2 regions of the Geobacillus sp. GHH01 genome follow, and region 2 is predicted to be linked to the other one. Evidence: predicted binding sites of a transcription regulator. Region 2 holds the regulator's gene; the other holds the start of a gene.
The links. The regulator CtsR, encoded in region 2, represses protease genes until heat stress. The targets are predictions, from matches to a motif close to ATGGTCAATAAAGGTCAAACA.

Region 1 (5,472 bases), 560 kb from region 2:
GGCCGTCGCGGCATTCGAAAAGAAACGGCGCAGCTCCACGGTGCCAAACGGCGTTTGCACATATTTATGCCGGACCGCGCGGCTCACCGTCGATTCATGAACGCCGAGCTCCTCGGCCACCTCGCGCATCGTCATCGGCTTGAGCGCCGAAAGCCCCAACTCCAAACACGGGCGCTGGCGGTCGATGATGACGGCCGTCAAATGGAGAAGCGTCTGTTTCCGTTGCTCCAAACTTTTCGCGAGCCATGTAAACTGCCGATATTTTTCTTTGATAAACTGTTCGGCATGCCGGTCGCCGGATGCGGCGATGCGCCGCTCGTAATCCCGATTCCATCCGAGCTCCGGATGGATGTCATCATTATAGGCGGCCATCCAGTCTCCATCCGCCCCGCGGGTGACGATGACATCCGGCACGACCAAAGGCGGCGTTTCGCTCGAATAGTGAATGCCCGGCCGCGGCTCGAGTGTGCGAATGAGCTCGAAGACGCGCTGCAGTTCGCCAAGGCTGACGCCAAGCTGCTTGGCCAGCGTTTTCCACGACTTTTCCGCAAAAGGAACAAAATGATAACGGACGATCGTTTCCGCCAGCTCGTCGCGCTCAGGAAGACGTTCAAGCTGCAGCAAGAGGCATTCCGCCAAATCGCGGGCGCCGACTCCCGGCGGGTCGAGCGACTGCACAAGGCGCAGCCCCCGTTCCATCTCTTGTTCCGATGCGGAAAACCGCGCCGCCAGCTCGGCAAGCGGCACGCGCAAATAGCCATCCTCATCGAGCGAGGCAATGAGATAACGGACGATGCGCTCTTCCCGATCGGCCAGCTTCAACGCAGGCAGCTGAGAAAGCAAATGGCCAACAAGTGTCTCTGCGCGGGCGCCAATGTTCTCGAGCCATTGCTTTTGGTCTCTTTCTGTCCGGCTTGGCCGTTGCCGCACCCGGGTGCGGCGAATTTCCAAAAACGGGTTTTCCAGCGACTGTTCATATAAAAACGCTTCCAAATCCACTGCGGAATATTGCAACAGTTCAATCGCCTGCACCAGTTCCTTTGTCAGCGACAACTGCAGCCGCTGCTCTTGCCATAACTCCGCCCTCATCGTCACGCCTCCCTTTCTTTTATTGTACACAACGGGAGCGGGAGGGGGTAGGAGAAATTTTTGACGGCGGAAAGCGGCCTTGGCGACCGCCCGAACCGGCGCCTGTTCAGACGAAAAAACCCAATGCCCCGCCCGAGCCCTTGATTTGGGAACCCTCTCGAGGAAAGCGGCGCGTCCGCTGCTGATCTAAAAGAAAAACAGCCGCCTAGGCGGCTGTTTTGCCTCGGCAGGATTACAACCATATACCAAGTATATGTTTTTTAACCTAAGGGTCTTTATTCCTTCCCATTTCCTCCTCACCGCCCCGCGCACTCGTTTATACGTATCGCGCCGGACCCCATGATCTCCATCCAGTCGCCCCAGGTCATTCCGTCCTTTTTCTTCATGTGGTTTAGCTTTTGTTATCGTTCAATACCTCGTGCAACTTCTACACGTGTATCACCTCACCTACATAAAAAGCGCCGCCCAATCGGGTGACGCAACGGAAGGAGGATTCGGTTTGCACCTTTCACTTATTAGTGGCATTTACACGACAAAAAACAAAAAACTGTAGTCTGGATGAAGAAAGAGCGCTTCCAGATACTCCGTGGCGCCATACGCTTTGTCTGCGGACAAGGTCCGAATCGTGATCGACGGTTGGCGAAACCGAATCGAAGCCAGCTGCTCCAAACTCGTTTCCCGTTCCGCCATATTGTCACTACTCTGCAAACGTACTCGCATATTTTAGATGAGATGGAACAAAAAGAATCCCGGCAGGTCGATCTCGCGATGGCGGAACTGGATCGTACCAAATAGCCGTGCAAAATTCGTGCAAAATTTTTTCGGATTCTATCGTTTTTTTCGGGATTCCCCAAAAATGAAAAACGACCGCAAACGCGGTCGTATCAAGGAGTTTAGGAATTCCGATCCGAACAGGTCGGATACAAGTAGCGCCCTCGGCAGGATTCGAACCCACGCTAAGAGAACCGGAATCTCTCGTGCTATCCACTACACTACGAGGGCATGGAAGTTCATGATTTCTCTATTTCGTTCCGTCGCATGTTCTATTATAGCAGGATCGCGCAAAAATGCAAGAGGAAAAATGCCATCAAAAGCAGGAAAAATTGCACCTTTGTTCCTTCCCCCATCAACGGGGCAACAGGTTAAAAAAACGAAAAAGCGGTTATGATGAAAAAAGGGATGTTTGCCGCCAGCCGCGAATATGTTATAAAGAATGGGGAAGGTCGTTTTGTTTGACCTTCATTGACCATTCGTGTATGATTAAGGCGTACATATTGATCCATTAGGATGGAAAAGGAGGCGTTTTTGATGTATTTGATTCCGACTGTCATCGAACAGACGAACCGCGGGGAGCGGGCGTACGACATTTATTCGCGCTTATTGAAAGACCGAATCGTGTTCCTTGGCAGCCCGATCGACGACCAAGTGGCCAACTCGATCGTGTCGCAGCTGTTGTTTTTGGCGGCGGAAGACCCGGACAAAGATATTTCCTTGTACATCAACAGCCCGGGCGGCTCGATCACAGCTGGCCTGGCGATTTACGACACGATGCAGTTCATCAAACCGGACGTATCGACAATTTGCATCGGCATGGCCGCTTCCATGGGGGCGTTTTTGCTTGCCGCCGGTGCGAAAGGGAAACGGTTCGCCTTGCCAAACAGTGAAATCATGATCCACCAACCGCTCGGCGGCGCCCAAGGGCAAGCGACGGAAATCGAAATCGCAGCGAAGCGCATTTTGTTCTTGCGCGACAAATTGAACCGCATTTTATCGGAAAACACCGGCCAGCCGATCGAAGTGATCGAGCGCGATACGGACCGCGACAACTTTATGACCGCGCAAAAAGCGATGGAATACGGCATCATTGACCGCGTGCTGACGCGCGCTGATGAAAAATAAGGCATGCACACGTTGGCAGAACCGCTATAGAGCTGCGCCTGCACCGACATTGACGAAAAAAGGCTGCTTCCGACAAAAACGGAGCAGCCTTTTCCATTCCTTTCCCCGCCAGCCCCACACGCTGCTTTACTTTTCCTTTTGCACATAGGCGGCGAGCTTTTCGATCGCTTCTTGCTCATCCGGACCGTCGGCAATGAGCGTGATCACCGCTCCATGGCCGACAGCAAGGCTCATCAAGCCCATAATGCTTTTCGCGTTGACCCGTTTTCCGTCTTTTTCCAAAAACACATCAGCGGAAAAACGGTTCGCTTCTTGGACAAACAACGCCGCCGGGCGCGCCTGCAGCCCGGTTTTTAATTTCACTTCCACTTGTTTTTCCACCATTCTCCATCTCCCCTTTACAGCGATTTATGGAAATCGACCGGCTTTCCAGCCCGCAGCCGCTCCGCGATCTCATCAATTTTGCGCAGCCGGTGGTTGATGCCGGATTTGCTGATTTTTCCACCGGCAACCATCTCCCCGAGCTCTTTCAGCGTCACGTCTTGATGCTCGATGCGAAGTTTCGCGATTTCCCGCAGCTTGGCCGGCAGTGAATCAAGGCCGATCGTCTCGTCGATGTAGCGGATGTTCTCCACCTGGCGAAGCGCAGCGCCGATCGTTTTGTTCAAATTGGCGGTTTCGCAATTGACAAGCCGGTTGACCGAGTTGCGCATATCGCGGACGATGCGAATGTCCTCAAAGCGGAGCAGCGCTTGATGGGCGCCGATGATGTTCAAAAACTCGGCGATTTTTTCCGCCTCTTTTAAATACGTAATAAACCCCTTTTTCCGTTCCAACGTTTTCGCATTTAAAAAAAAGTGGCTGTTCATCAATTCGCATAACGCCCGGTTATGCTCCTCATACAGCGAAAAAATCTCCAAATGGTAAGACGACGTCTCCGGGTTGTTGACCGAACCGCCAGCCAAAAACGCGCCGCGCAAATACGAGCGCTTGCAGCATTTTTTCTTGACGAGCTCCGGGGAAATGTCATGGATGAGCGAAAAATCGCCGTTGACAATGTGAAGTTCACGAAGCAAAGAGGCCGCACCGTCGGTCACGCGGACGATGTAGACGTTGTTTTTTTTCAAGCGCATTTTCTTGCGGACAAACAGCTCGACGGCGACATCGTAGCCCTTTTTCAATAACGTATAAATGCGCCGAGCGATCGCCGCATTTTCCGTCTGGACATCGATGGCCATTCGCCCGCCGGAAAACGACAGTGAACCGTTCATGCGCAAAAGCGCCGACAGCTCCGCGCGCAAGCAGCAAGGCTTCACCTCTAAATGGGTCAATTCCTTTTTCGTTTCCGATGCAAAAGACACGATCGCTCCACCTCCATTCGTTCCCCGCATCCGGCCGGTTGGAGGTGCCTGACTTTCGGCGCGGCCACCGGGAGCATCACCGCCCATAATGGCGCTTTGCGGCCTACTCGGGTCCCGCCTTTAACGGTGAGGGAGAAGCCCGAGAAGAAGGGCGGCGACTTTCGCCGTATTATGGCGAATGACCCCATCCTCGTACGTGACAATATCGTCGCGGATGACTTGCAACGAAAGCCCGCTGCTGTCGTCACGCACCGGCTCGGCCCGCTCCGCCTCGTAGCGGCGGCGGATCGCTTCCGGGATCGCTCCGCTGTTGATGATCACCGCGTCCAAAAACGGGCCGCCAAGATGAGCATGAAGCGCCTCCACATGGTCGCTCACCGTATAGTGCGGCGTCTCGCCGGCCTGAGTCATAATGTTGCATATATATACTTTTTTCGCCTTCGCCTTGCATACTTCCTGCCCGATTTTCGGCACGAGCAAATTCGGCAAGATGCTTGTGTATAGGCTGCCCGGCCCGATGACAATCAAATCGGCGCGGCGGATGGCATCAACCGTCTCCGGCAGCGGCTCAATGTCTTCCGGCGTTAAAAACACCCTCTTAATTTTTTTTCCCGCACTCGGGATTTTTGACTCGCCAGAGACAATGGAACCATCTTCCATCTCCGCGTGCAATACGACGCTCTTGTTCGCCGCCGGCAGAACCTGGCCGCGCACGTTCAACACTTTGCTCATCTCACGGATGGCTTTCACAAAGTCGCCGGTGATCGATGTGAGCGCCGCCAAAATCAAATTGCCGAGCGAATGGCCGGATAAGCCGTTGCCGTTTTGAAAACGGTGCTGGAACAGCTCGACAATGAGCGGTTCGACGTCAGACAGCGCGGCCAATACGTTGCGGACATCCCCGGGCGGCGGAATGTGCAGTTCATCCCGCAGCCGCCCGGAACTTCCGCCGTCATCGGCGACCGTGACAATGGCGGTCAAATCCAATTCATGCTGCTTCAGCCCCCTCAGCAGCACGGGAAGCCCGGTGCCGCCGCCGATGACGACCAGTTTCGCTGCTCGTTCGTTCCTCATCGGTGTATGTCCTTTCTCCTCTCCATGTCCCGGTGCGAGACAACAGTTT
Region 2 (5,472 bases):
AACGTGCCGCCGAAGCTGCGGGATGACCGTTGGTCATCGGTAGGGGAGCGTTCTAAGGGCAGAGAAGCCAGACCGGAAGGACTGGTGGAGCGCTTAGAAGTGAGAATGCCGGTATGAGTAGCGAAAACAGAGGTGAGAATCCTCTGCGCCGAAAGCCTAAGGGTTCCTGAGGAAGGTTCGTCCGCTCAGGGTTAGTCGGGACCTAAGCCGAGGCCGAAAGGCGTAGGTGATGGACAACAGGTTGAGATTCCTGTACCACCTTCTTCCCGTTTGAGCGATGGGGGGACGCAGGAGGATAGGGCGAGCAGGCGGCTGGAAGAGCCTGTCCAAGCCGTGAGGCTGATCCGCAGGCAAATCCGCGGATCATAAGGCCAAGCGGTGACGGCGACGGAGTGATCCGGAAGTCCCCGATTTCACACTGCCAAGAAAAGCCTCTAGCGAGGGAAGAGGTGCCCGTACCGCAAACCGACACAGGTAGGCGAGGAGAGAATCCTAAGGCGCGCGGGAGAACTCTCGTTAAGGAACTCGGCAAAATGACCCCGTAACTTCGGGAGAAGGGGTGCTCTTTGGGGTGAAGAGCCCTGAAGAGCCGCAGTGAAAAGGCCCAAGCGACTGTTTATCAAAAACACAGGTCTCTGCGAAGCCGAAAGGCGACGTATAGGGGCTGACACCTGCCCGGTGCTGGAAGGTTAAGGGGAGCGCTTAGCGGAAGCGAAGGTGCGAACCGAAGCCCCAGTAAACGGCGGCCGTAACTATAACGGTCCTAAGGTAGCGAAATTCCTTGTCGGGTAAGTTCCGACCCGCACGAAAGGTGTAACGACTTGGGCGCTGTCTCAACGAGAGACCCGGTGAAATTATACTACCTGTGAAGATGCAGGTTACCCGCGACAGGACGGAAAGACCCCGTGGAGCTTTACTGCAGCCTGATATGGAATTTTGGTATCGCTTGTACAGGATAGGTGGGAGCCTGGGAAGCCGGAGCGCCAGCTTCGGTGGAGGCGGCGGTGGGATACCACCCTGGCGGTATTGAAATTCTAACCCGCACCCCTTAGCGGGGTGGGAGACAGTGTCAGGTGGGCAGTTTGACTGGGGCGGTCGCCTCCCAAAAGGTAACGGAGGCGCCCAAAGGTTCCCTCAGAATGGTTGGAAATCATTCGGAGAGTGCAAAGGCACAAGGGAGCTTGACTGCGAGACGGACAGGTCGAGCAGGGACGAAAGTCGGGCTTAGTGATCCGGTGGTTCCGCATGGAAGGGCCATCGCTCAACGGATAAAAGCTACCCCGGGGATAACAGGCTGATCTCCCCCAAGAGTCCACATCGACGGGGAGGTTTGGCACCTCGATGTCGGCTCATCGCATCCTGGGGCTGTAGTCGGTCCCAAGGGTTGGGCTGTTCGCCCATTAAAGCGGTACGCGAGCTGGGTTCAGAACGTCGTGAGACAGTTCGGTCCCTATCCGTCGCGGGCGGAGGAAATTTGAGAGGAGCTGTCCTTAGTACGAGAGGACCGGGATGGACGCACCGCTGGTGTACCAGTTGTCCCGCCAGGGGCACCGCTGGGTAGCTATGTGCGGACGGGATAAGCGCTGAAAGCATCTAAGCGTGAAGCCCCCCTCAAGATGAGATTTCCCACCGCGCAAAGCGGGTAAGATCCCTCGAAGATGACGAGGTCGATAGGTCCGAGGTGGAAGCGTGGCGACACGTGGAGCTGACGGATACTAATCGATCGAGGGCTTAACCTAGAAAAGTGGAAGCGCCGCGATTAGCTCTCGAAGCCAAATGTTCTTCACCCGCAGGGGTGCTTGCACCCCGAGGGGGAAGGTTATTTGGCAGAAGAGAGCTAGGCGCTGGAACTGGACAGCAAGAAAAGTGGAGGCCGCCCGCTTATCGGCGAGGTGCGCTGGAGGGCCTGCGAGGAGGCTGTCGCCGCCGCAGCAGGACCGAAGCGTCGCGAGCCGATGGCGGCCGGAACTAGACAGTGAAAAGCGCAGGCGAGCGGGTCGCCGCGACGGGCAAATGTTCTTCGCCTGCAGGGATGTTCACATCCCGAAGGCGAAGGTTATTTGACCCCGAGCGGCGGCGAGCCGGAGCTGGACAATGCGAAAAGCGCAGGCGAGCGGCTTCTTCCTGAGCACGGTTATCTAGTTTTGAGGGAATGAAAAAGTCTTGACAACAGGTCAACTTTCCTTATAATAAGACTTGTCCATTGTTGCCTAGTGGCTATGGCGGAGGGGAAACACCCGTTCCCATCCCGAACACGGAAGTTAAGCCCTCCAGCGCCGATGGTAGTTGGGGCCAGCGCCCCTGCAAGAGTAGGTCGCTGCTAGGCAAAATGGAAAGCACGTCTTTTCTTTCCTTGGAAGAAAAGGCGTGCTTTTTCATTTATTCGGCTGCTTGACGTTTTATTGTCCAGAAAAACGGATATTCTATAGTTAGTTTTCCTTCTTTGGTCACTCTTGAAATTTTCCGTAATACATTGTATAGTAAGAGTAAGGTCAAATATAGTCAAAGTCAACGAATAGGCAGTGGGGTGTCCTTGTCAGCGGACGGCCCATCGCCAGGCAGCTTGGTTGTAAGGAAGGTGGTAGGTAGAGTGCCGAACATTTCCGACATCATTGAGCAATATTTAAAGCAAGTGCTCAATATGAGCGACCAAGATATCGTTGAAATTAAACGAAGCGAAATCGCTAATAAATTCCAATGTGTTCCGTCGCAGATCAACTATGTCATCAATACGAGGTTTACCCTTGAAAGAGGGTACATCGTCGAAAGCAAGCGCGGTGGCGGTGGGTATATCCGCATTATGAAAGTGAAGACAAAGAGTGAAGCACAGCTTATTGACCAGCTGCTCGAGCTTGTCGGCCACCGCATCAGCCAATCGAATGCTGAAGATGTGGTAAAACGTCTCGTTGAAGAAAAGGTAATTTCGGAGCGGGAAGCGAAAATTATGTTAAGCGCTATGGATCGTTCTGTTTTATATATCGATTTGCCCGAGCGGGACGAACTGCGGGCCCGCATGTTAAAAGCGATGCTGACGTCGCTGAAATACAAATAGGGGGAGGGGGAGGCATTGATTTGCCAAGAATGCAAGCAGCGGCCGGCCACGATGCACTTTACAAAAATTGTAAACGGAGAGAAAACGGAGTTCCATCTTTGCGAGCAATGCGCCAGAGAGCATGGCCATATGTTTACGTTCTACGGCAATGATGATTTTTCACTCAACAACTTGTTGGCGGGGCTTCTTAACTTTCAAGCGCCGATGAAAGAGATGACGGCGAACGCGTTTCCGAACCCGGATGTACTTCAATGTGAGACGTGCCAAATGACATACCATCAATTCACACAAATCGGGCGGTTCGGCTGCGCTAACTGCTACCGGACGTTTGCACGCTACTTGCCGCCGATTTTGAAACGGCTCCATAGCGGCAATACCGCTCATTCAGGAAAAATTCCGAAGCGAAAAGGCGGCGTTCTCCATTTGCGCAAGCAACTTGCTATGTTGAAACAAAAGCTTCAGGAGCTCGTCGCTCGTGAGGAATTCGAGCGGGCGGCCGAGGTGCGCGACCAAATCCGCTCGTTGGAGGATGAACTGCGTCGACGCGGAGAGGGGGATATGTAAGCGGTATGTCGTTCGAGAAGTTTTTCAATACGGCGGTCAGCGCGTGGATGAGCCAAGAGGGGCCGGATTCGGACATCGTCTTAAGCAGTCGCATCCGACTGGCGCGCAACATCGTTGACTTTCGTTTTCCAACGCTGTTTAGCAGTGAAGAAGCGATGCAAATCGTCGCGTTGTTTGAACGGACGTTCGCCCATCGTTCTTACGGAGGGGCAGGCCGCTTCGAGTTGTTGAAAATGTCGGAGCTTCAGCCGATTGAAAAACGGGTATTGGTAGAAAAACACTTAATTAGTCCGCATCTGGCTGAGGATTCGCCGTTTGGCGCTTGTCTGCTTTCGGAAAATGAAGAAATCAGCATCATGATCAACGAGGAGGATCATATCCGCATCCAATGCCTATTCCCGGGGTTGCAGCTTGCTGAGGCTCTCGAGGCGGCGAGCGAATTGGACGATTGGATTGAAGGGTATGTCAACTATGCCTTTGACGAGCGGCTTGGTTATTTAACGAGCTGCCCGACCAATGTCGGGACGGGATTGCGGGCTTCGGTGATGATGCATCTTCCGGCGCTTGTGCTGACGCAACAAATTAACCGTATTATTCCTGCCATCAACCAGCTTGGGCTTGTTGTCCGTGGAACATACGGTGAAGGGAGTGAAGCGTTGGGAAATATATTCCAAATTTCCAACCAGATCACGCTTGGGAAATCGGAGGAAGACATTGTTGCTGATTTGCATACGATCGTTCAGCAGCTGATCGCCCAAGAAAGAGCGGCTCGTCAGGCATTAGTGAAAACTTTGGGCATACAATTAGAAGACAAGGTGTTCCGTTCATACGGCATACTGGCCAACTGCCGCGTCATCGAATCGAAAGAAGCGGCGCAATGTCTGTCCGATGTTCGCTTAGGGATTGATCTAGGATATATCAAGAACATCTCGCGCAACATTTTAAATGAGCTGATGATTTTGACGCAGCCGGGATTTTTGCAGCAATATGCCGGCGGGGCGCTTCGCCCTGAAGAACGGGACGTCCGCCGCGCGGCGCTGATCCGGGAGCGTTTAAAGATGGAGGAACGAAGAAAGATGGAGGGTGATGAACGATGATGTTTGGCAGATTTACGGAACGGGCGCAAAAAGTGCTGGCGCTGGCGCAGGAAGAAGCCATTCGCCTCGGCCATAACAATATCGGCACAGAACATATTTTGCTCGGCCTCATCCGCGAGGGCGAGGGGATCGCGGCTAAGGCGCTCATGGCGCTTGGGCTCGGCCCAGATAAAATTCAAAAAGAAGTCGAATCGCTCATCGGCCGTGGCAGTGAAGTGTCGCATACGATCCACTATACACCGCGGGCGAAAAAAGTCATTGAGCTGTCGATGGATGAAGCGCGGAAGCTCGGCCATTCATACGTCGGCACAGAACATATTTTGCTTGGGTTGATCCGCGAAGGCGAAGGGGTGGCCGCCCGCGTGCTGAACAACTTGGGAGTAAGCTTGAACAAAGCGCGCCAGCAAGTGTTGCAGCTGCTCGGCAGCAATGAGTCGATGTCAGGCCATGGCGGCGGCGCGTCGCATGTGAGCACTCCGACGCTTGACAGCCTCGCCCGTGATTTGACAGCGATTGCCCGCGAAGGACGGCTGGACCCGGTCATCGGCCGCAGTAAAGAAATTCAGCGCGTCATTGAAGTATTAAGCCGGCGGACGAAAAATAATCCGGTGTTGATCGGCGAGCCGGGCGTTGGGAAAACGGCCATTGCTGAAGGGTTAGCCCAACAAATCGTCAATAACGAAGTGCCGGAAACGCTGCGCGACAAGCGGGTCATGACGCTCGATATGGGGACGGTCGTCGCCGGAACGAAATACCGGG

Region 1: the regulator CtsR is predicted to act here: its motif matches at 2,319-2,339, upstream of clpP (ATP-dependent Clp endopeptidase proteolytic subunit ClpP).

Annotation. Positions count from the first base shown of each region.
Region 1 covers NC_020210.1:3,117,711-3,123,182, forward strand. Annotated here, with positions in the region: gene rpoN (RNA polymerase factor sigma-54) at 1-1,089, opposite strand, end outside; gene GHH_RS19250 (hypothetical protein) at 1,615-1,779, opposite strand; tRNA gene GHH_RS15455 (tRNA-Arg) at 2,020-2,091, opposite strand; gene clpP (ATP-dependent Clp endopeptidase proteolytic subunit ClpP) at 2,398-2,988, shown strand; gene GHH_RS15465 (HPr family phosphocarrier protein) at 3,115-3,372, opposite strand; gene whiA (DNA-binding protein WhiA) at 3,387-4,349, opposite strand; gene yvcK (YvcK family protein) at 4,470-5,423, opposite strand; gene rapZ (RNase adapter RapZ) at 5,420-5,472, opposite strand, start outside.
Region 2 covers NC_020210.1:94,277-99,748, forward strand. Annotated here, with positions in the region: rRNA gene GHH_RS00500 (23S ribosomal RNA) at 1-1,739, shown strand, start outside; rRNA gene rrf (5S ribosomal RNA) at 2,210-2,326, shown strand; gene ctsR (transcriptional regulator CtsR) at 2,591-3,052, shown strand; gene GHH_RS00515 (UvrB/UvrC motif-containing protein) at 3,068-3,616, shown strand; gene GHH_RS00520 (protein arginine kinase) at 3,622-4,713, shown strand; gene clpC (ATP-dependent protease ATP-binding subunit ClpC) at 4,710-5,472, shown strand, end outside.